DNA from 3 places in the Streptomyces sp. NPDC001709 genome. Region 1 is predicted to be linked to each of the others. Evidence: riboswitches for the same ligand, from Rfam matches in the RefSeq annotation. Region 1 holds a riboswitch; each other region holds the start of a gene.
What was found. Region 1 has a riboswitch for cyclic di-AMP ahead of ACWC0C_RS17970 (M23 family metallopeptidase). Riboswitches for the same ligand answer to the same signal wherever they lie in the genome.
Positions count from the first base shown of each region.

Region 1 (7,133 bases):
CTCGGGGTCCAACACGGCTCGCAGTCGCGCCAGTTGGGCGTCGCGGACCTCGCTGGACGTCCAGGTCACCACGGTCTGGAAGAGCTGCGCCTTGCCGCCGGGGAAGTGGTTGTACAGCGTGCGTGTGGAGACGCCGGCCTCGGCGGCCAGTGCGTCGACCGAGGCGCGCGCATAGCCCTCGCGGCCGAAGAGCGTGCAGGACGCGCTCGCGATCGCCATCTGCTTCTCCAGCTTGCGCGGTGACACCTCGCGCCGCGCCTGTGCCAGCCGGGACTCGTTCGTTTCGCCCACATCCGCCTCCTCGTGACCGGTCACTCTACCCGACTTACAACGAGCGTTGCACTTTCTACAACGACCGTTGTACCTTGCTCTCCGGGAGGCCGCAACGGGCGGCCGACCGCCAGCAGCAAAGGGGGACACCCGTGTCTGTCGCCGGCAATGAAGCCGTATCCGAAGCCGTATCCGCACCCGAAGCCGAAGCCGAGTCCGCAGCCGCCCACGAAGCACCGCTGCGCGTCGCCGTCGTCGTAGGCAGCGTCCGGGAAGGCCGGCAGGGCCGGGCCGTCACCGACTGGTTCCTCGGCACCGCCGCCGGTGACGCCGGCCTCGACCTCGATGTCATCGACCTCGGTGAGATCGACCTGCCGCTGGTGCTGCCCGACTGGGGCGGCACGCCGAGCCCGGAGGCCGTCGCCGCGCTGCGGGACGTCTCGCAGCGGCTCGCCGCGGCCGACGCGTTCGTCGTCGTCACGCCCGAGTACAACCACAGCTTCCCCGCGTCCCTGAAGAACTTCATCGACTGGCACTACACCCAGTGGCGGGCCAAGCCGGTCGGCTTCGTGTCGTACGGCGGCCTCGGCGGCGGGCTGCGCGCGGTCGAGCAGCTCCGGCTGGTCTTCGCCGAACTGCACGCGACGACCGTGCGCGACTCGGTCAGCCTGCACGGCCCCTGGTCCGGCCTCGGTGAGGACGGCACCCCGCGCGACGCGGCCGTGTGCGCGGGCGCCGCCAAGGGCATGCTCGGCCAACTCTCCTGGTGGGGGCGGGCGTTGCGGGTCGCGCGGGCCGAGCGCCCGTACGCGGGCTGAGGGCGGGGTGGGGGAGATGCGCAGGACCGAGCCCGCCGCGAAACCGGCCCACCCGGGACCGGACCCGGCGAACCCACTGAACCCGTCGCACTCGTCGAAGTCGGCGAACCCGTCGCACCCGTCGCACCCGTCGGCGACCCTGAACCGCGCCCTGAACCGCACCTTGGCCGTCACCGTCACCGGCTCGGTGATGGCGGTGCTCGACATGACGATCGTCAATGTCGCACTGCGCCGGCTCTCGCAGTCCTTCGGCGCCTCGCTGGAGACCATCCAGTGGACCGCCACCGCCTACACGCTCGCGCTCGCCGCGGTCATCCCGACCGCCGCCTGGGCCATGGCCCGGATCGGCACCCGGCGCACCTATCTGACCGCGCTCACCCTCTTCACCCTCGGTTCACTGCTCGCCGCGTGCGCCTGGGACGCGGGCAGTCTCATCGCCTTCCGGGCCGTGCAGGGGCTGGGCGGCGGGCTGCTGCAGCCGGTCGGCATGGCGATGGTGATGGGCGCCGCCGACCGCAGCCGGCTCGGCCGCGCGATGGCCGTGGGCGGGCTGCCCATCCTGGTGGGGCCGGTCGCCGGACCCGTGCTCGGTGGCTGGCTGGTGGACGCCGCCTCCTGGCACTGGATCTTCCTGGTCAACCTGCCCGTGGGCGCCCTCGCCCTGGCCCTCGCGCTACGACTGCTGCCGGCGGACGCGCCGAAGACCGGGACCCCCGCGCGTCTGGACCTCCCCGGCCTACTGATGCTCTCGCCCGGCCTCGCCCTGCTCCTGTACGGCCTGGCCCGCGGCGGTGAGCGTGGCGACTTCACCGCGCCCGGTGCCCTCGTGCCGGCACTCGCGGGCGCGGCACTCGCGGCGGCCTTCGTACGCCGGGCCCTCACCGCGTCCGCGCCGCTGCTGGACCTGCGGCTGCTGCGCGACCGCACCTTCGCCGCCGGCGCCGGCACGCTCGCCCTGTTCACCTGCGGCTACTTCGGCTCGATGCTGCTCGGCCCGCTGTACTGGCAGCAGGAGCGGGGCCTGAGCGCCACGTCGGCCGGGTTGCTGGGGGCGCCGGTCGGTCTCGTGGTCGGTACGACGATGCAGATCGCGGCGCGGCGGATCGACAAGGTGGCGCCGCGCCGGCTGATCCCGGCCGGGATCGCGGTGGCCGCCCTCGGGATGGCGCTGATGGCCTGGCAGACCGGGGTGCCCCAGGTCGCGCCCTGGCGGATGGTCGCATCGGCCATGGTGATGGGCGTCGGCACCGGGATGGTGCTGATGCCGACGATGACCACCGCGAGCCGGGACCTGCCCGCGGACCGGCTGGCCGCGGCGAGTACCGCGCTGAGCATCAACTCCCAGCTGGGCGCGTCCGCGGGCACCGCCGTACTGTCGCTGGTCCTGGCCTCGGCGGGCATGCACCCGACCGGCTTCCGCACCGCGTACACCCTCGCGGCGCTCCTGCTGGCCCTGTCGGCCCTCCCGGCCCTCCGCCTCCCCGGCCGTCGGCAGGGGTGATCGGCAGCCCCGGCTGCCTGCCCCGCTCAGCCCCCGCTCAGGCCGCGCTCAGCCCACGCTCAGTTCGGCCAGGGGGAGGGTGTGGCTGGTCTGGAGGACCTTCGCGCGCAGGTAGCGGACGTTGTGGGCGGTGGTGAAGACGCCGGTCGGCACCCGGTCCCGTACGACGACGCCCAGCGCGCGCAACTGCTCGGCCTTGTCGGGGTTGTTGGACAGCAGGTCCAGCTCGTCGATGCCGAGGGCGGCGAGCATCTGCGCGGCGGCCGTGTAGTCGCGGGCGTCCTCCGGCAGGCCGAGCGCGGCGTTCGCCTCGTAGGTGTCGAGACCCTGGTCCTGGAGGGCGTACGCGTCGAGCTTGTTGTAGAGGCCGATGCCACGGCCCTCCTGGCGGAGGTAGAGCAGGACGCCGCCGCGGTCGGCGATGCGCTCGACCGCCTCGCGCAGCTGGGGTCCGCAGTCGCAGCGGGCGGAGCCGAAGACGTCGCCGGTCAGGCACTCGGAGTGCAGCCGCACCAGCGGGACGGAGTCCGGAGCCGGGTCGCCGAGGACTACGGCGATGTGCTCCTGGCCGTCGGCCAGGCCGTGGAAGGTGACGAGTTCGGCGTCCACGCTGTAGCCGTCGTGGAAGCGCAGCGGAACCCGGACGCGGGCGCGCGGCGTGGCGGCGGGGGTGTCGAGCATGCGGGTCCCTCCGAAGGCGGGCTTTGCTTCAGATTTGAAGCAGCGGTACGGGGGACCCTACCTCATGTTTCAAAGTTAAAGCAATCACTTTTCGGGAGCCGTGGGCGACGGGGACGCGGAACCCGAACAGGACGATCGGCGCCGCCAGGGGACGTCCTCCGTCCCGGACTCGGTGCCCTCACCCTGCAACCCGTGGGCGATCCCTGTGCAGATCTCCTCCAGCTGCGCCACCTGCTCCGGCCTGAGCCGGTCGAACAGGGTGGCCCGCACGGTCTCCACGTGCCCGGGCGCCGTACGCTCCAGTACGGCCATCCCCTCGTCCGTCAGCACGGCGATACTGCTGCGCTTGTCCCAGCGGCAGTCCTCCCGGCGCACCAGCCCGTCCCGCTCCAGCCGGGTCACCGCGTACGTCAGCCTGCTGCGCGTGATCTTCAGCGTCTCGGCGAGGTCGGTCATGCGCAGCCGCCGGTCGGGCGCCTCGGAGAGATTGGCCAGCACGGAGTAGAACAGGTGCGGCATGCCGGCTTCCTGCTGGAGGTTCCGGTCGATCGCGTCCTCCAGGAGGTGCGTCGCGGCGAGATACGCGCGCCAGGCGCGCTGCTCCTCGGGGCTGAGCCAGCGGGTCGTCATGCCGCCAGTGTAGGTTTGTTTCAAACTTGAACCAAGACTTGCAGGGAGACCGCGCCGATGTCGTACCCGTACGTGCTGCTGTCCGCCGCCGTCTCCCTCGACGGCTTCCTGGACGACACCGGCCCCGACCGGCTGCTGCTGTCCAGCCCGGCCGACTTCGACCGGGTCGACGCGGTACGGGCCTCCGTCGACGCCATCCTGATCGGCGCGGGCACGATCCGCGCCGACAACCCGCGGCTGCTGGTCAACTCCGCCGAGCGCCGCGCGGCCCGGCTCCGGGAGGGCAGGCCGGAGTACCCGCTGAAGGTGACCGTCACCGCGACCGGTGACCTCGACCCCGACGCCCACTTCTGGCACACCGGTGGCGACAAGCTCGTCTACACGACCGACAAGGGCGCCGAGCAGGCCGCCCGCCGCGTCGGCGGCACCGCCGACGTCGTCCCGCTCGGCCCCGACCTCGACTGGCGGGCCCTGCTGTCCCATCTGCACGACGAGCGGGGCGTACGACGGCTGATGGTCGAGGGCGGTGGCACGGTCCACACCCAACTCCTTCAGCAGGGCCTCGCCGACGAGCTCCAGCTGGTCCTCGCCCCGCTGTTCGTCGGCGACCCGGGCGCCCCTCGCCTGTTCGGCCCCGGCGTCTACCAGGCCGGCCGGCTGCGCCTGACCGAGACCCGCCGTATCGAGGACGTGGTCCTCATGCGCTACGAGCCCACGGCCCCCGGCACCGGCTCGCTCCCCACCGCCGCCGACCGCCACTGGCTGCGCACCGCCTGCGAACTCGCCGCGCTGTGCCCGCCCTCGGAGACGGCGTTCAGCGTCGGCGCGGTGGTGGTCGCCGCCGACGGTACGGAGCTCGCGCGAGGACACTCGCGCGAGGGGGGCGACCCCGTGGTCCATGCGGAGGAGGCGGCGCTCGCGAAGGTGGATCCGGCGGATCCGCGGTTGGCCGCCGCCACCGTGTACAGCAGCCTCGAGCCCTGTGCCCGGCGGGCCTCGCGGCCCGCGCCCTGTGCCGAGCTGATTCTGCGGGCGGGGGTGCGCAGGGTGGTCACGGCCTGGCGGGAGCCGGACACGTTCGTCGCCGGAGCCGACGGGACGGGGGTGCTGGTCGCCGGGGGTGGGCAGGTCGTCGTACTGCCGGAGCTGGCGGAGATCGCCAAGGCGCCGAACGCCCACCTGCTGGGGTGAGCCGTCCGTCCGCCGCGTCCTGCCGGCTTCGGAAAACACTCAGGGCCCGGAAACCATTGGTTTCCGGGCCCTGAGCCTTCAGTAGCGGGGACAGGATTTGAACCTGCGACCTCTGGGTTATGAGCCCAGCGAGCTACCGAGCTGCTCCACCCCGCGTCGTTGTGACTCCAGAGTACCCCATGTGCGGGGTGCAACGCACACCGCTTCGATCACCGTCACCGACGGTGATCGGACGGAAGCCCTCCGCATAACATCTGAGTCACCATCAAAAACGCCGAGACTCCTGAATGGCGGCCAACTCGCCCGTTTTGCAGTGGTCGTAGCCGGTAAGTCCACGCCCGAAATCGTTAATGATCAAGCCGAACGGGCTTGGAAACTGCCTGGCGGGTCTATTAACGTTCGATAACGCAGCGCGGTCGTCCCAGCCGTCACAAGAGGCGGCTCCGTGCGCACGCGCCGAATCCCGCGAGGGAACCGGGGAACCACCACCTTGGGGTGAATCACGCGGATACCGCCGTGCAGCCATGGCCGGTATACGCGCGTAGGAGACCTTCCTGCTCCGAACCCGTCAGCTAACCCGGTAGGCGGAGGAAGGAAAGGAGTGCGCCCTAGTGGCGTCCAACCGGCCTGCCCCAGAAGCCCCGTTCGTTCCCGAGGGGGCCGAGCCCGAGACCTTCGGCTACGGCGCCTACCGCGCCGAGGAGGGCCCCTGGGAGGAGTGGAACCCCACCGAGGACTCCCTCGCCCAGGTCCGCGGCCGGCACCGCGTCGCCAAGCAGCGCGGCGGCTTCGCGCGCAGCTCCACCGTCCTCGGCGTCGGCGTGATCGCCGCGGTCGGCGCGGGCGGCATGGCCAGCGCCAACACCGGCAAGCCGCCGGTCTCCATATCCCTGCCCGACCTGGACTCCGTCAGCCACTTCTTCGGCGACGACTCCGGTGCCAAGCCCCAGCCCGCCACCGCGCTCAGCAAGGTCGGCGTGACCTCCGACAGCGCGGACAGCGGCAACGCCGGCGAGGCCCTGCGCAACCGGATCATGGCCCAGGCCGAGCAGCAGCAGAGCAAGGCCGACAGCAAGGCCACCGCCACCGCGCTCGCCGCCGCCGACAAGCAGACCGCCGACGCGGCCGCCAAGGCGGAGAAGGACGCCGCCGCAAAGGCCGCCGCCGCCAAGCAGAAGGCGGAGGCCGACGCCAAGAAGGCCGCCGAGGCCAAGCGCCTGGCCGAGCTGGCCAAGCAGTACACGCTGCCCGTCGTCTCGTACACGATCACCGGCACCTTCGGCCAGCCCGGCGCCATGTGGTCCTCCGGCTACCACACCGGCCTCGACTTCGCCGCCCCCACCGGCACCCTCATCAAGGCCGTCCACGGCGGCACGGTCACCCAGGCCGGCTGGGCCGGCGCCTACGGCTACCGCACCGTCCTCACCCTGGACGACGGCACCGAGCTGTGGTTCTGCCACCAGTCCTCGATCAACGTCTCGGTCGGCCAGAAGGTCTCCACCGGCGACGTCATCGGCCGGGTCGGCGCCACCGGCAACGTCACCGGCCCGCACCTGCACCTGGAGGTCCACCCGAACGGCCAGGCCGGCGCCATCGACCCGGCGCCGTGGCTGCGCGACAAGGGCCTCACCCCCTGATTCCTCCCTTGGCGGGATCCTGGCGCCGGCGACGGAATGAGATCATCCGTCGTCGGCGTTGGTGTAAAGCATGACTTCTCTGCGCAAACTCGGCTCCTCCGACCTCGAGGTCTTCCCGCTGTCCCTGGGCGGCAACGTCTTCGGCTGGACCGCCGACGAAGAGACTTCCTTCGCCGTCCTGGACGCCTACGCGGCCGCCGGCGGCAACTTCATCGACACCGCCGACTCCTACTCCGCCTGGATCGAGGGCAACGAGGGCGGCGAGTCCGAGACGATCATCGGCAAGTGGGTCAAGGCCCGCGGCAACCGCGCCGACGTCGTCATCGCCACCAAGGTCAGCCAGCACCCCGAGTACCAGGGACTGTCCGCCGCCAACATCAAGGCCGCCGCCGACGCCTCCCTGCG
Region 1 covers NZ_JBSFGB010000011.1:13,077-20,209, reverse strand. Annotated here, with positions in the region: gene ACWC0C_RS18005 (TetR/AcrR family transcriptional regulator) at 1-291, opposite strand, end outside; gene ACWC0C_RS18000 (NADPH-dependent FMN reductase) at 510-1,088, shown strand; gene ACWC0C_RS17995 (DHA2 family efflux MFS transporter permease subunit) at 1,105-2,589, shown strand; gene ACWC0C_RS17990 (GTP cyclohydrolase II) at 2,638-3,270, opposite strand; gene ACWC0C_RS17985 (MarR family winged helix-turn-helix transcriptional regulator) at 3,355-3,900, opposite strand; gene ACWC0C_RS17980 (dihydrofolate reductase family protein) at 3,958-5,091, shown strand; tRNA gene ACWC0C_RS17975 (tRNA-Met) at 5,174-5,247, opposite strand; cyclic di-AMP (ydaO/yuaA leader) riboswitch at 5,536-5,693, shown strand; gene ACWC0C_RS17970 (M23 family metallopeptidase) at 5,703-6,728, shown strand; gene ACWC0C_RS17965 (aldo/keto reductase) at 6,799-7,133, shown strand, end outside.

Region 2 (7,133 bases), on a different contig from region 1:
GGGTGAACTTGCGCGGGTTGCCTATGGACTCCAGGTACATGAGGACGACGTCGGTCTCGGGGTCGTCGTACCAGTACTGGAGGACGTCGTTGCCGGAGACGTCCGCGCGGTTGCCGGCGGACACGAAGGTGGACACGCCCGTGACCCCGGTGACCCCTCCCCCGCGCCGGTGCAGCCGGGACAGCAGGGCGATGCCGATGGCGCCGGACTGGGCGAACATCCCGATGCGGCCGGGGCGGGGCATCTCCGGGGCCAGGGAGGCGTTCAGCCGGACGTCCGCCGCGGTGTTGATGATCCCGAAGGCGTTCGGGCCGATGATCCGCATGCCGTACGCGCGCGCGTGCTGGACCAGCGCCCGCTGCCGCTCGCGCCCCTCGGGTCCGCTCTCGGCGTATCCGGCGGACAGCACGACGAGCCCCTGCACACCGTGCGCCCCGCACTCGGCGACCACACCGGGCACGTACTCGGCCGGTACGGCGACGACGGCGAGGTCCACCGGAGCGTCGATGTCCCGCACGGACCGGTACGCCGGCACCCCGTCGACCTCCTTGAGGTCCTCCGGGAAGGCCTTGTTCACGGCGTGCAGCCGGCCGCCGTAGCCGGCGTCCCGGATGTTGCCGAGGACGCTGCGGCCGACGCCTCCGGGGGCCCGGCCGACGCCGACGACCGCCACGGAGCCGGGCATCAGCAGCCGCCGTACCGAGCGGGCCTCGGCGCGCTGTTCCCGCGCGCGCTGCACGGCGACGGAGCGGTCGGTGGGTTCGAGATCGAACTCCAGGCGGACGACGCCGTCCTCGAAGCTGCGCTCCTGGGTGTAACCGGCGTCCGTGAACACCTTGATCATCTTGCTGTTGGCGGGCAGCACCTCGGCGGCGAAGCGGCGGATGCCGCGCTCGCGGGCGACGGCCGCGATGTGCTCCAGCAGGGCGGAGGCGACCCCGCGGCCCTGATGGGCGTCCTGCACCAGGAAGGCGACCTCTGCCTCGTCGGCGGGCGCGGAGGCGGGCAGGCCGTCGGCACCGATGCGGTCATAGCGTACGGTTGCGATGAACTCGCCGCCGATCGTGGCCGCGAGTCCCACCCGGTCCACGAAGTCGTGGTGCGTGAAGCGGTGGACGTCCTTGGCGGAGAGCCGTGGGTACGGCGCGAAGAAGCGGTAGTACTTCGACTCGTCCGAGACCTGCTCGTAGAAGCTGACGAGGCGGTCGGCGTCATCAATGGTGATGGGCCGGATGCGCGCGGTACCCCCGTCGCGCAGCACTACGTCCGCCTCCCAGTGAGCGGGGTACTCGTGCCGGTCCTGCCGGTCCGCCGAGGTCTGCATGGGCCCCAGAGTACGGCTCGCGTCGGACAACGGCGCGGGGCAGTCTGTGGAGGACGAAGTCGGATCGAGGCCGCGATCCGACGCCACTCCGGACCAGGACTAAGGTCCGATCCGGGCATGCCTCACGATATGGGAAACTGGTCTAGACAACCCTGAAGACTGAAGGGCAGCAACACATGGCTGAGCGCCGCGTCAACGTCGGCTGGGCCGAGGGCCTCCACGCCCGCCCCGCCTCCATCTTCGTCCGAGCCGCCACGGCCACAGGCGTCCCGGTGACGATCGCCAAGGCTGACGGCACCCCCGTCAACGCGGCCTCCATGCTGGCCGTCCTGGGCTTGGGCGCCCAGGGTGGCGAGGAAATCGTTCTGGCCTGCGACGCCGAGGGCGCGGACGCCGCCCTGGACCGTCTGGCCAAGCTGGTCTCCGAGGGCCTCGAGGAACTGCCCGAGACGGTCTGACCGCCGGCGCGCTGATACACCGGAGCCGCGTCGCCCTTTTCGGGCGGCGCGGCTCCGCTCTTTCCCGGCCCATTTGCGCACACACGGGAATTAGGGCAGCGGAAATACACCGCAGCCGAATACCTCTCTTCTTTGTATACGGCGCCGTTGTTAATGCCGGAGGCCCGACATGTTTACGGCGTGTTGCGAAGTTCTCACACGCTCGGTGGCCCCGGAAAAACGCAGCCGGTGGGCGGCCGTCGCACGCTCGGTGTGCAGCGCCGTGACCGCCCGCGCGCGCTCGCCGTCGCCACGCGCCACCGCGTCCACGATGGCGCCGTGCTCCGCCCAGTACTCCACCGGGCTCGGCAGCGTCTCCACCGCGTACATCCAGGCGATCTTGTGCCGCAGCTGGGTGAGCATCGCGGTCAGCGAGGGGCTGCCGGAGGCCTGGGCGAGCGTCTCGTGGAACCAGCTGCCCAGCGAGCGCAGATCCTCGCTGTTACCCCGCTTGGCCCGCTCCTGGCCCAGCCTCACCAGACCGCGCAGCACCTTCAGGTGCGCCTCCGTGCGCCGCTGGGCGGCCCGGGCGGCCCCGAGCGGCTCCAGGAGCATGCGCATCTCCAGCAGGTCGGCGGCCTCCTGCTCGCTCGGTTCGGCCACGCACGCGCCCGCGTGCCGGCGGGTCACCACGAAGCCCTCGGCCTCCAGGGTGCGCAGGGCCTCGCGGACGGGGACACGCGAGACGCCGTAGCGGCGGGCCAGGACTTCCTCGGTGAGGCGGCCGCCGCGCTCGTAGACACCGGCGACGATGTCGTCCCGGATCGCCGTACACACCGAATGCGCCGGAATACGCATGACCGACCTCCGCCTTAATCCCCGTGAAACGTCGACGATGGACGCGTGTTCCGTGACTCTATTCCAATGAGCCGGAATTTCCGACGGCGGGTCGGAATCCATGGATATTTTTTGGTCAGCGGGTCCGGTGGACGGCGCGGAAAACGACGAAAGCCCCGGCTCGGTGAGCCGGGGCCATGGATGCCGAACGGGCGTCCGGTCAGACGTTCACACCGTGCTTGCGGAGATAGGCGACGGGGTCGACGTCCGAGCCGTAGTCGGGGGTCGTACGGGCCTCGAAGTGCAGGTGCGGGCCGGTGACGTTGCCGGTCGCGCCGGACAGGCCGATCTGCTGGCCCGGGATGACCTGCTGGCCGACCGAGACGCCGATGGACGACAGGTGGCCGTACTGGGTGTACATGCCGTCGGCCATCCGGATCACGATCTGGTTGCCGTACGCGCCGCCCCAGCCGGTGGAGACGACGGTGCCGGAGCCGACCGTGTGGACGGACGTGCCGCTGGCCGCATGGAAGTCGATGCCGGTGTGCGAGCCGGAGGACCACAGGGAACTGCTGGCCTTGTAGCCCGTGGACACGTAGGAGTCGGCTATCGGGGCGACGAACGCGTTCAGGCGCTCACGCTCGGCCGCACGGGCGGCGCGGGCCTTGGCCTCGCGCTCCTGCTTGGCCTTCTCCACCGCCGCCTTGGCCGCGGCCTCCTCGGCCGCCTTCCGCTCCGCGGCCTGCTTCTGCTCGGCGGCCTGCGCGTCGATCTGCTCGCCGATGTCGTCGCCGACGGTGATCACCGGGGTGAGGCCGGTCTGCTCGACGGAGTTCTGGGCGGCGGACGCGGGGGACGCCGCGAGGGTGCCGATGACACCGGTGGTGGCGAGAGCCGCGACGCCGGCCGCCTGAGCGGTGGTGCGCTTGACCCGGCCGGGCTTGCGGTGCTTCCCGGTGGCGCACATGAACGCCATGAAGTGGCTGGTCCTTTCCTTCCCTCTCGCCTACCGGGTTAGCTGACGGGTTCGGAGCAGGAAGGTCTCCTACGGACCCCCTCGCTCGCGCGCGGGCGTCCGATTCACCCCAGGGACGGTGGGTCCCCGGCTCCCCTGGCTCGCGCCGTACGGGGACTCGGCGATGGCTGTCCGGTGCCGCGGGTGCGGCGCACTGCCTACTGACGAACAGCCCGGACGACGCTACGGAAGCCGGCTTTCGAATCCCAAACGGATCCGGGCTTTTGTAGTGCATCCCACAGGGCAGACAGGCAACCTCCCCCTCAAATCGGGCATCTGAGGAAGGGAGTGGAACAGCGTGGGGCCCTGACGGCCTGTAGGTCGTCAGGGCCCCACGCGCGTGTGCGGCCGCCCGGGCGCACCCGGCCGCTACGACGGCTCCCGCTACTCGGCCGCCACGACGGTGACTTCGCCGATGCCGAGCGCCTCGACCGGCGCCTTGATCTGGGAGGCGTCACCGACCAGGACGGTCACCAGGCGGTCCACCGGGAAGGCGTTCACGACGGCCGCCGTGGCCTCCACCGTGCCCGTCGCGGCCAGCTGCTGATAGAGCGTCGCCTGGAAGTCGTCGGGCAGGTGCTGTTCGACCTGGTCGGCCAGCGTGCTCGCGACGGCCGCCGCGGTCTCGTACTTCAGCGGCGCCACCCCGACGAGGTTCTGCACGGCCACGTCCCGCTCGGCGTCGGTCAGACCCTCCGCCGCGAGGGTGCGCAGCACCTTCCACAGGTCGTCCAGCGCGGGGCCGGTGTTGGGGGTGTCCACGGAGCCGCTGATGGCGAGCATCGACGCGCCCGTGCCGTCCGGGGCGGACCTGAGGACCTGGCCGAAGGAGCGCACACCGTAGGTGTAGCCCTTCTCCTCGCGCAGGACGCGGTCCAGGCGCGAGGTGAGGGTGCCGCCGAGGCAGTAGGTGCCGAGCACCTGCGCGGGCCACACGCGGTCGTGCCGGTCGGGGCCGACGCGGCCGATGAGCAGCTGCGTCTGGACGGCGCCGGGCCGGTCCACGATGACCACGCGGCCGCTGTCGTCGGCGGTCACCGGCGGCACGGGCCGCGGCTGGCCCGGGGTGCCGGTCCAGGCGCCCAGGGTGTCGCCGAGCAGCGCGTCCAGGTCGATCCCGGTGAGGTCGCCGACCACGACCGCGGTGCCCGTCGCGGGCCGGACGTGGCGGTCGTAGAAGGCGCGTACGGCGGCGGCGTCGATCTTCTCGACCGTCTCCTCGGTGCCCTGGCGCGGGCGCGACATGCGCGAGGCCGCGGGGAACAGCTCCTTGGAGAGCTCCTTGGCGGCCCGGCGGGAGGGGTTGGCCAACTCGTGCGGGATCTCGTCCAGGCGGTTGCGGACCAGCCGCTCGACCTCGCTCTCGGCGAACGCGGGCGCGCGCAGCGCGTCGGCGAGCAGGCCGAGGCCCTTGGCCAGGCGGGAGGCCGGGACCTCCAGGCTGATCCGGACGCCCGGGTGGTCGGCGTGCGCGTCCAGCGTGGCGCCCGCGCGCTCCAGCTCGGCGGCGAACTCCTCGGCGGAGTGCTTGTCGGTGCCCTCGGAGAAGGCCCGCGCCATGATCGTGGCGACGCCGTCCAGGCCGGCCGGCTCGGCGTCCAGGGGGGCGTCCAGCAGCACCTCGACGGCGACGACCTGCTGGCCGGGGCGGTGGCAGCGCAGCACGGTCAGGCCGTTGTCGAGTGTGCCCCGCTCGGGGGCCGGGAACGCCCACGGCTTGGCCTCGCCGGGCTGCGGCTGGGGGTGGAAGTCCATGGTGGCGAGCTCGGTCACTTGGCCGTCTCCTCGTTCTCGTTGCCGGCCTCTACGGTCGCTTCCTGCTCCGGGTCCTCGGGCACGTCGGCGTCCGGGGCCTTCTCCGGGGACTTCGGTTCGTAGACCAGCACCGCGCGGTTGTCGGGGCGCAGGCGGGCCTGGGCGACCTCCCGGACCTCCTCCGGGGTCACCTCCAGGACGCGCTTCACGGCGGTGAGGGCCAGCTGCGGGTCGCCGAACAGGACGGCGTACCGGCACAGTTCGTCGGCGCGGCCGGCGACCGTGCCCAGCCGGTCCAGCCACTCGCGCTCCAACTGGGCCTGGGCGCGCTCCATTTCCTCGGGCGTGGGGCCCCCCTCGGCGAACCGGGCCAGCTCCTCGTCGATGGCGGTCTCGATGACCGGCACCTCGACGTCACCGGAGGTCTTCACGTCCAGCCAGCCCATCGAGGGCGCGCCGGCCAGGCGCAGCAGTCCGAAGCCGGCCGCGACGGCCGTACGGTCGCGGCGCACCAGCCGGTTGTACAGGCGGGAGGACTCGCCGCCGCCGAGGATGGTCAGGGCCAGGTCGGCGGCGTCGCACGCGCGCGTGCCGTCGTGCGGCAGCCGGTAGGCGGCCATCAGGGCGCGCGCCGGGACCTCCTCGACGACGACCTCGCGCTTCTGCTCGCCGATGACGTCCGGCAGGGTGCCGTCGCGGGGCGCGGGCTTGCCGTCGTGGGACGGGATCGACCCGAAGTACTTCTCGATCCAGGCGAGCGTCTGCCGGGGGTCGATGTCGCCGACCACGGAGAGTACCGCGTTGTTCGGCGCGTAGTAGGTGCGGAAGAACTGGCGGGCGTCCTCCAGGGTGGCCGCGTCCAGGTCCGCCATCGAGCCGATCGGCGTGTGGTGGTAGGGGTGGCCCTGCGGGTACGACAGGCCGGTCAGCTTCTCGAAGGCGGTGCCGTAGGGCACGTTGTCGTAGCGCTGGCGGCGCTCGTTCTTGACGACGTCCCGCTGGTTCTCCATGGACTCGTCGTCCAGGGCGGCCAGCAGCGAGCCCATCCGGTCTGCCTCCAGCCAGAGGGCGAGCTCCAGCTGGTGGGCGGGCATGGTCTCGAAGTAGTTGGTGCGCTCGAAGCTGGTGGTGCCGTTGAGCGAGCCGCCGGCGCCCTGGACGAGCTCGAAGTGACCGTTGCCCTTGACCTGCCCCGAGCCCTGGAACATCAAGTGCTCGAAAAGGTGAGCCAGGCCGGTACGTCCCTTGACTTCGTGGCGGGAGCCGACGTCGTACCAGAGGCAGACCGCCGCCACCGGGGTCAGGTGGTCCTCGGAGAGCACCACGCGCAGACCGTTGGCCAGGCGATGCTCGGTCGCTGTCAGGCCCCCGGAGCCTGCCTCGGCTGTGGTCGTGTGACCCATGGGCATGTACGTCCCTTCGCGAGCGGAGCGGTTGTCGAAACCGCGGTTTCCTGCCGTTCCTGCCACTGTATGCAAACCGTGCGGGGCGTCGGCGAAGTTCCCGCGGGCCGTACGCCCACAGCGGATCCCTTAGCCTGCCCCGGACCGGCCCGTGGCTCCCGGAAGTCCGCCGGGACCGGGTCGCGGTACGGGTTGTCAGTGCCGCGGTCCACAATGGTCGGCGTCAGATCCGTCAATCGCTTCAGCAAGGAGCCGGCAGCGATGGCCCGCCGCAGCACGAAGACCCCGCCGCCAGACGACTCGTACGAGGAGAAGATCCTCGACATCGACGTCGTGGACGAGATGCGTGGCTCCTACCTCGA
Region 2 covers NZ_JBSFGB010000002.1:153,604-160,736, reverse strand. Annotated here, with positions in the region: gene ACWC0C_RS03595 (bifunctional acetate--CoA ligase family protein/GNAT family N-acetyltransferase) at 1-1,324, opposite strand, end outside; gene ACWC0C_RS03590 (HPr family phosphocarrier protein) at 1,501-1,782, shown strand; gene ACWC0C_RS03585 (GntR family transcriptional regulator) at 1,933-2,619, opposite strand; gene ACWC0C_RS03580 (M23 family metallopeptidase) at 2,819-3,574, opposite strand; cyclic di-AMP (ydaO/yuaA leader) riboswitch at 3,587-3,747, opposite strand; gene ACWC0C_RS03575 (M16 family metallopeptidase) at 3,998-5,386, opposite strand; gene ACWC0C_RS03570 (M16 family metallopeptidase) at 5,383-6,777, opposite strand; gene ACWC0C_RS03565 (DNA gyrase/topoisomerase IV subunit A) at 7,033-7,133, shown strand, end outside.
Region 2: another riboswitch for cyclic di-AMP. It lies ahead of ACWC0C_RS03580 (M23 family metallopeptidase); the one in region 1 lies ahead of ACWC0C_RS17970 (M23 family metallopeptidase).

Region 3 (7,133 bases), on a different contig from region 1:
AGGATCGTCTGCGTGGAGCGGTAGTTCTGCTCCAGCAGGATCGTCGTCGCGTTCGGGTAGTCCTCCTCGAACTGGAGGATGTTGCGGATCGTCGCGCCGCGGAAGGCGTAGATCGACTGGTCCGCGTCACCCACCACGCACAGTTCGGCGGGCAGGAGGTCGTCCGCGCCGGGCGGTACGTCGGCGTCCTTGGCGGCACGCTCGCCGGTGCCGACGAGTTCCCGTACGAGCGCGTACTGGGCGTGGTTGGTGTCCTGGTACTCGTCGACGAGGACGTGGCGGAAGCGGCGGCGGTAGTGCTCGGCGACGTCCGGGAAGGCGCGCAGGAGGTTGACCGTCGTCATGATCAGGTCGTCGAAGTCGAGGGCGTTCGCCTCGCGCAGCCGCGACTGGTAGAGGGCGTAGGCCTGGGCGAGGGTCTTCTCGAAGCCGTCCGTGGCCTGGGCGGCGAAGTCCTCCTCGTCGATCAGCTCGTTCTTCAGGTTGCTGATCTTGGCGCTGAACGACTTCGGCGGGAAGCGCTTGGGGTCGAGGTCCAGATCGCGGCAGACCAGGGCCATCAGGCGCTTGCTGTCGGCGGCGTCGTAGATCGAGAACGAGGAAGTGAAGCCGAGCTTCTTGCTCTCCCGGCGCAGGATGCGTACGCACGCGCTGTGGAAGGTCATCACCCACATCGCGTTCGCGCGCGGGCCGACGAGCTGCTCGACGCGCTCCTTCATCTCGCCCGCGGCCTTGTTGGTGAAGGTGATCGCGAGGATCTGGCCCGGGTGCACATTCCGCTCGGCGAGCAGGTGCGCGATGCGGTGGGTGAGCACGCGGGTCTTGCCGGAGCCGGCGCCGGCGACGATGAGCAGCGGGGAGCCGGCGTGCACGACCGCGGCGCGCTGGTTGTCGTTCAGCCCCTCCAGCAGTGCCGCCGAGTCGAGCGCGGGGCGGGACGCGCCGTCGCGGTAGTAGGCGTCCGGGTCCGGCGGCAGGTCGAACTTCCCGCCGAACAGATCGTCCGGAACCGGCTCCGGAGCGTGATCGTCCTCGGGCGGAGGCGGGTGCTCCTCCTCGTGCCCGCGAGGGGTCTGGAGGTCCGCCAGGAAGCTGTCGTCAAAGAGGCTGCTCATCGCTCTCCGAGTCTAGGGCGCCCCACCGACAACCGGTCGCCGTCCCGGGAAGATGGCCGCCGCGGGCGGCGCGGGAATGCCCTTACGCTGCGGAATCGTCCGATGACGGGAACGTGTTCCCGAGCTCAGATCACAAAAATGTATCGGACATATCACGCACCAACCTTCACACTAGTCACACGAGTTGGCTAGGTTGCCGTCAGGCCGCGTGCGCGGCCTCCGCCGAGTCCGGTGTACCCCTCGTGGTGCCCGGAGCCGGGGACCCACCGATCCTGGGGTGAATCGGCCGACTCCCGCCCGGGACGACGCCGTAGGGCAACCCTTCCGAACCGCCGCCCGAACCCGACAGCTAACCCGGTAGGCGGCCCACTGGAAGGAGCGCCTCCCTTGGCGTCGCACCGCAAGCCGCGCCCCGGCGGGACCATCGGGGCGGGCTTCCGCACCCCCGCCCTCGCCACCGCCGCCCTCACCTCCATGGCCGTGTTCTCGCAGAGCGCCGAGGCCGCCCCGGGAACCGATCACACCAAGCCGAGCCTGGAGGAGGTCGAGAAGAAGGTCGACGACCTCTACCGCCAGGCGGAGTCGGCGACCGACAAGTACAACGCGGCCAAAGAGCGCACCGGCAAACAGCGCGGGCGCGTCGACGCCCTGCGCAACGAGGTCGCCCGGCGCACCGAACGCCTCAACAAGGCCCGCGAGGAACTGGGTTCCTTCGCTGCGGCCCAGTACCGCACCGGCGCCTCCGCTCCCGACACGGCCACCTTCCTGCTGGCGAACGACCCGCAGGACTACTTCGACCAGACCCAGCTGATGAGCCGGCTGACGTCGCGGGAGAAGAGCGCGGTCGACGACTACATCGGTGAGCAGGCCACGACCATGAAGAAGCGGCGGGAGGCCGCCGAGAGCCTGCAGACGCTGACCGACTCGCAGCACGACCTGCAGAGCGCCAAGGCCACCGTCCAGAAGAAGCTGGCCTCCGCGCGCGACCTGCTGTCGCAGCTGACGGCCCAGGAGAAGGCTCGGCTGGCCGCCATCGAGCGGGAGAAGCAGCAGGAGGCGGCGCGCAAGGCGGCCGAGCTGGCGAAGCAGCAGGCTCAGCAGCAGGCCGACTCGTCGTCCTCGTCCTCGTCGTCCTCCTCGTCCTCGGGGTCCTCGGGATCCGGGTCCGGTTCGACGGGCTCCGGCTCGACCGGCTCCACGACGTCCGGCTCCGGCTCGTACGACACGAAGGCCGAGAAGGCGATCGCCTTCGCCCGCGCGCAGATCGGCAAGCCGTATGTGTGGGGCGCCACCGGGCCGGACTCCTACGACTGCTCGGGCCTCACCCAGGCCGCCTGGAGGGCTGCCGGCGTCACGCTGCCGCGCACCACGTACGACCAGGTCGACGCGGGCACCACGGTCTCCCTGGCCAATGCGCGGCCGGGCGACCTGGTCTTCTTCTACGACGACATCAGCCATGTCGGCATCTACATAGGCAACGGCATGATGATCCACGCCCCGAAGCCGGGCGCGTACGTCCGCGAGGAGTCGATCTACTACGGCGGAGAGTCGATCATCCACAGCGTGGTCCGACCGGGCTGACCACCGGGTTTCGCGCGCCACCGTTTTCGCGCCCCACGCGCGCGTACCTGCGTTTTCGCGGTCCGCCGTTTTCGCGCTCCACGCGCGCGTGCCCTTCCCGGGCCGGGGCCCTGTGGTTCCCTGGCATCGGGCGCATGCCCGGCATCTCAGGTCTGCGTGCGCGGTGGGCGACGGTGTTCCCGATGGGGATGACGGCGGCGGCGACGCTGTCGGTCGCGAGCGCCGTCGGCGTTGCGTGGCTCAGCCGGGCGGGACGGGTGCTGCTGTGGGCAGCGGTGGCGGTGTGGCTCGTGGTCGCCGCCGACGCGGTGCTCGCGGCCCGCACCGGCGTCAGGGACGGATGAGCGTCAGGTCCACAGCACGGCGATGAAGATGTTCGCCATGGTCAGCAGGCCGACCAGCCCGAACGCGCCCTTGTCGATCTTCTCCTCGTCGCGCTTCACATAGACCAGGCCGAGGATCACGATCAGCAGCGCCAGCTTGACGCCGATCTTGATGGTGTTCACGTGGTGGTCGTCGGCCTGGTTGAGACCGATCAGGGCCACGCCGGTGACCAGCATGGTCAGCGCGCCGTGCAGCATCCCGGGCACGAACCGGGCCGTGCCCTGGCCCATCGCCTTCATCTGGGTGAGGAAACCGCCGAGCAGCGCGGCGATGCCGATGATGTGCAGGCCGACGAAGAGATGGATGAGTACGTCCATGGGGCCGGAGCCTAACGAGGAGGTATGGACCGCCCGTCACCGGGCCCGGCCGCAGTACTCGACGATCACGCGCGGGTGATCTTGCATATATGCGCTCCATAGCACCCCGCACCCGCCTTCCGTCCCGCTTTCCGCGCTTCGGTCACCACGCTGCGTGAAGGCGACGACTCCAGAACGGCGGTGTGGTCACATACGGTCACATTCCAGTCTGTCGGAGCCAGTTCCGTACAGCGCGTTACCTGCTTGTCACAGTCGGGCCTAGCGTCCTCCCCCAGGTGACCGGCTTCCCACCGCCGCCCGGGCCAGGGCGGCTGTCGGTCACCACCGCCGAGAAGGTCCGGCGGTGGCCTGTTTCCCCTGTGCGGGCCGCCGCCGGACGCACGGCTCTCGGTCGTACGACTCGTACGGAAGGACGTGACGGTCCAGGTGGCAGCGCACCGCAAGCCCCGGCAACGCTCCATGGGTGGCCCGACTGCCCGGACGGCCGCCACGCTCGCCCTGGCGGGCGCGGCCACCGCAACGGGATTCGACGGGACGGGACACGCCGAGCCGCAGCCGACGCCGGCACAGGTGAAGGCCCAGGTGGACAAGCTGTACCAGGAGGCCGAGGCGGCGACCGAGAAGTACGACGGCGCGAGGGAGGGGGCGGACACGGAGCAGCGGCGGCTGCACTCGCTGCAGGACGAGACCGCCCGCAAGCAGGCCAAGCTCAACACGGCCCGGGACGCGCTCGGTTCGTTCGCGGCGGCGCAGTACCGCGAGGGCGGCTTCGCCCCGGCCTGGCAACTGGCCCTGTCCGGCGACCCCGACCGGTATCTGGAGGACGCCGCGTTCGCGGAGCGGGCCGGTGACCAGCAGGCCGCTGCCGTGTCCCAGGTGCGCGAACAGCTGAGGGAGATCGAGCAGTTGCGCGGCGCGGCGCGCATCGAGCTGACGTCGCTGCGGTCACGGCAGGCCGAGCTGCGGCGGCAGAAGAAGACCATCACCGGCAAGCTGGACGAGGCCCGGCGGCTGCTGGCACGGCTCACTCCGCAGCAGCGGAACGAGGTCACCGGCGCCGACGGCACCGCTCCGGGCCGTGCCTCCCGGTCGGCCTCCGACCCCCGTGAACCGCTGGAGCAGGCCGGGTCGGCCACGGCCGCCAACGCGCGCGCCGCGGCGGCCATCTCCTACGCCTACGCCAAGCTCGGCAGCCCCTATGTGTGGGGCGCGGCCGGCCCGAACGCCTTCGACTGCTCGGGCCTGGTCCAGGCCGCCTACCGCTCCGCCGGCATCTCCCTGCCCCGCACCACCTACGCCCAGATCGACGCGGGCCGACGCGTCTCCCGCTCCGAACTCCAGCCCGGGGACCTGGTGTTCTTCTACTCCGGGATCAGCCACGTCGGCATCTACGTGGGTGGCGGCGAGATGATCCACGCCCCGAACCCGTCGGCCCCGGTCCGGCTGGCCCCGGTCGACCTGATGCCGTTCGCGGGGGCGACCCGGGTGGCGTAGGGGCGGGCCCGTAGGGGTCGGACAGGGTCAGACCAGCCGGCGGGCCGTCGCCCAGCGGGTCAGTTCGTGGCGGTTGGACAGCTGGAGCTTGCGCAGGACCGCCGAGACATGGGACTCGACCGTCTTCACCGAGATGAACAGCTGCTTGGCGATCTCCTTGTAGGCGTAGCCACGGGCGATCAGGCGCAGCACCTCGCGCTCGCGCTGGGTGAGGCGGTCCAGGTCCTCGTCCACGGGTGGGGCGTCGGTGGAGGCGAAGGCGTCAAGGACGAACCCGGCCAGCCGCGGGGAGAAGACGGCGTCTCCCTCCTGCACGCGGAAGATCGAGTCGACCAGATCGGTGCCGGTGATGGTCTTGGTGACATAGCCGCGGGCACCGCCGCGGATCACACCGATCACGTCCTCCGCCGCGTCCGACACGGACAGTGCGAGAAAGCGGACGGGCCGCTCGGTGTCCGCCATCAACGCCGCACAACGGCGCAGCACTTCGACGCCACCGCCACCCGGCAGGTGGACGTCGAGCAGGACCACCTCGGGCCGGGTCGCGGTGATGACCGTGACCGCCTGGTCGACGTCCGCGGCCTCGCCGACCACCTCGACACCGGTCTGGGCGGTCTGCCCGATCTCGGCCTGGACGCCGGTGCGGAACATCCGGTGGTCGTCCACCAGCACCACCTGTACGTGCCGTCCGCCCGCCCCGCCGTCGGCAGCCCGGGGGGACCCGGCCGCCTCGGGGGCTCCCGCCGTGCCGTTCGCCTCGGTCGCGTCGCTCATGACGTCTTCTCCGCCCTCTCCATCTCCAGCTCGACCTCCGTGCCTCCGCCCGGCACCGACCGTAGCCGGGCCGTGCCGCCGTGGCGCTCCATGCGGCCGATGATCGATTCTCTGACGCCCATGCGGTCGGCGGGTATCGAGTCGAGGTCGAAGCCCGGGCCGCGGTCCCGCACGGACACGAAAACCGTTCTACCCTCGACTTCGGCATAGACCTGTACGGCGCCGCCCTCGCCACCGTACTTTGCGGCGTTCACCATCGCCTCGCGCGCGGCCTGCATCTGCGCGCCGGTCCTCTCGTCCAACGGACAGTCGCCGACTACGACGACCTCGATGGGCACACCGTGCTTGTCCTCCACCTCGGCGGCGCTGCGCCGCACCGCCTCCGCGACCGTGTCCGGCTCGTCGGCCTCGTCCTTGCCGGTGCCCTCCGGCTTGTACAACCAGGTGCGCAGGTCACGCTCCTGGGCACGGGCGAGGCGGCGGACCTCGTTCGCGTTGTCGGCGTTGCGCTGGATCAGGGTGAGGGTGTGCAGCACGGAGTCGTGGACGTGGGCGGCGACCTCCGCGCGCTCCTGGGCGCGGATGCGCATCAGGCGTTCCTCGGACAGGTCCTGGGTCATACGGACCAGGTACGGGCCGGCGAGGAGCGTGATGCCGACGAGGACGGCGAGGGCCGCCTGGAGGACCGCGCCGAGATGGGCGGCCGAACCCTGCATCACGAAGATGGCGGAGACACCGGCCGTGACGAGCAGGACACCGCCGGCCGCACGCAGCAGGGTGAGGGTGCGGCGCCGGCGGCCGACCTCGACCCAGCGGGCCCGGCGGGCGTTGTCCGCCTGCCGCCAGACGAGAGCGACACCGGCCGCGACGAGAACGGCGGGCAGCAGATAGGCCTTGGCCGCGCCGCCGAGATTGACGCTGCTCACGAAGACCACGGACACGATGACCATGAGGAGCAGAGCGACGATCTGGCCTCGGTCCGGCCTGCGGGCCACCCGTCTGCGGCGGCCGTCCTGCGCGGTCTCCGTGGAGACGAGCGACGGCGGCCTCTGGTCGCCGACCCCGCCGACACCGAGGGGGACGAAGAACCAGAACGCCGCGTAGAGCAGCGCGCCGAAGCCATGGGCCATGAACAGGCCGACAAAGGCGAGCCGGACCCAGATGACGGGCAGCCCGAGATGCCCGGCGAGGCCCCGCGCCACTCCGCCGAGCCAGCGTCCGTCGCTGCTGCGGTAGAGCTTGCGCGGAGGCCGCGGGTCGTCGACTGGCAGGCTTGCGGCTTCCGGCATGCCAACGATGGTCACATGCCCGGCGGGGTCAGGCATCAGGGTCGGCCCCCAAGACGCCCCTGATCTTCCTCGGGGCCGGGTCGGGGGCGCCGGTCGCGGGGCGATCCCGGGCCGCTCGAACGCCTCCCCGCCCCGTCTCAGGGCCGATTTCAGGGTTCGGCCAGGGTCGTCCCGACTGC
Region 3 covers NZ_JBSFGB010000025.1:139,986-147,118, reverse strand. Annotated here, with positions in the region: gene pcrA (DNA helicase PcrA) at 1-1,115, opposite strand, end outside; cyclic di-AMP (ydaO/yuaA leader) riboswitch at 1,336-1,479, shown strand; gene ACWC0C_RS31680 (NlpC/P60 family protein) at 1,503-2,696, shown strand; gene ACWC0C_RS31675 (hypothetical protein) at 2,831-3,040, shown strand; gene ACWC0C_RS31670 (hypothetical protein) at 3,044-3,397, opposite strand; gene ACWC0C_RS31665 (NlpC/P60 family protein) at 3,824-4,891, shown strand; gene ACWC0C_RS31660 (LuxR C-terminal-related transcriptional regulator) at 4,919-5,665, opposite strand; gene ACWC0C_RS31655 (ATP-binding protein) at 5,662-6,954, opposite strand.
Region 3: another riboswitch for cyclic di-AMP. It lies ahead of ACWC0C_RS31680 (NlpC/P60 family protein); the one in region 1 lies ahead of ACWC0C_RS17970 (M23 family metallopeptidase).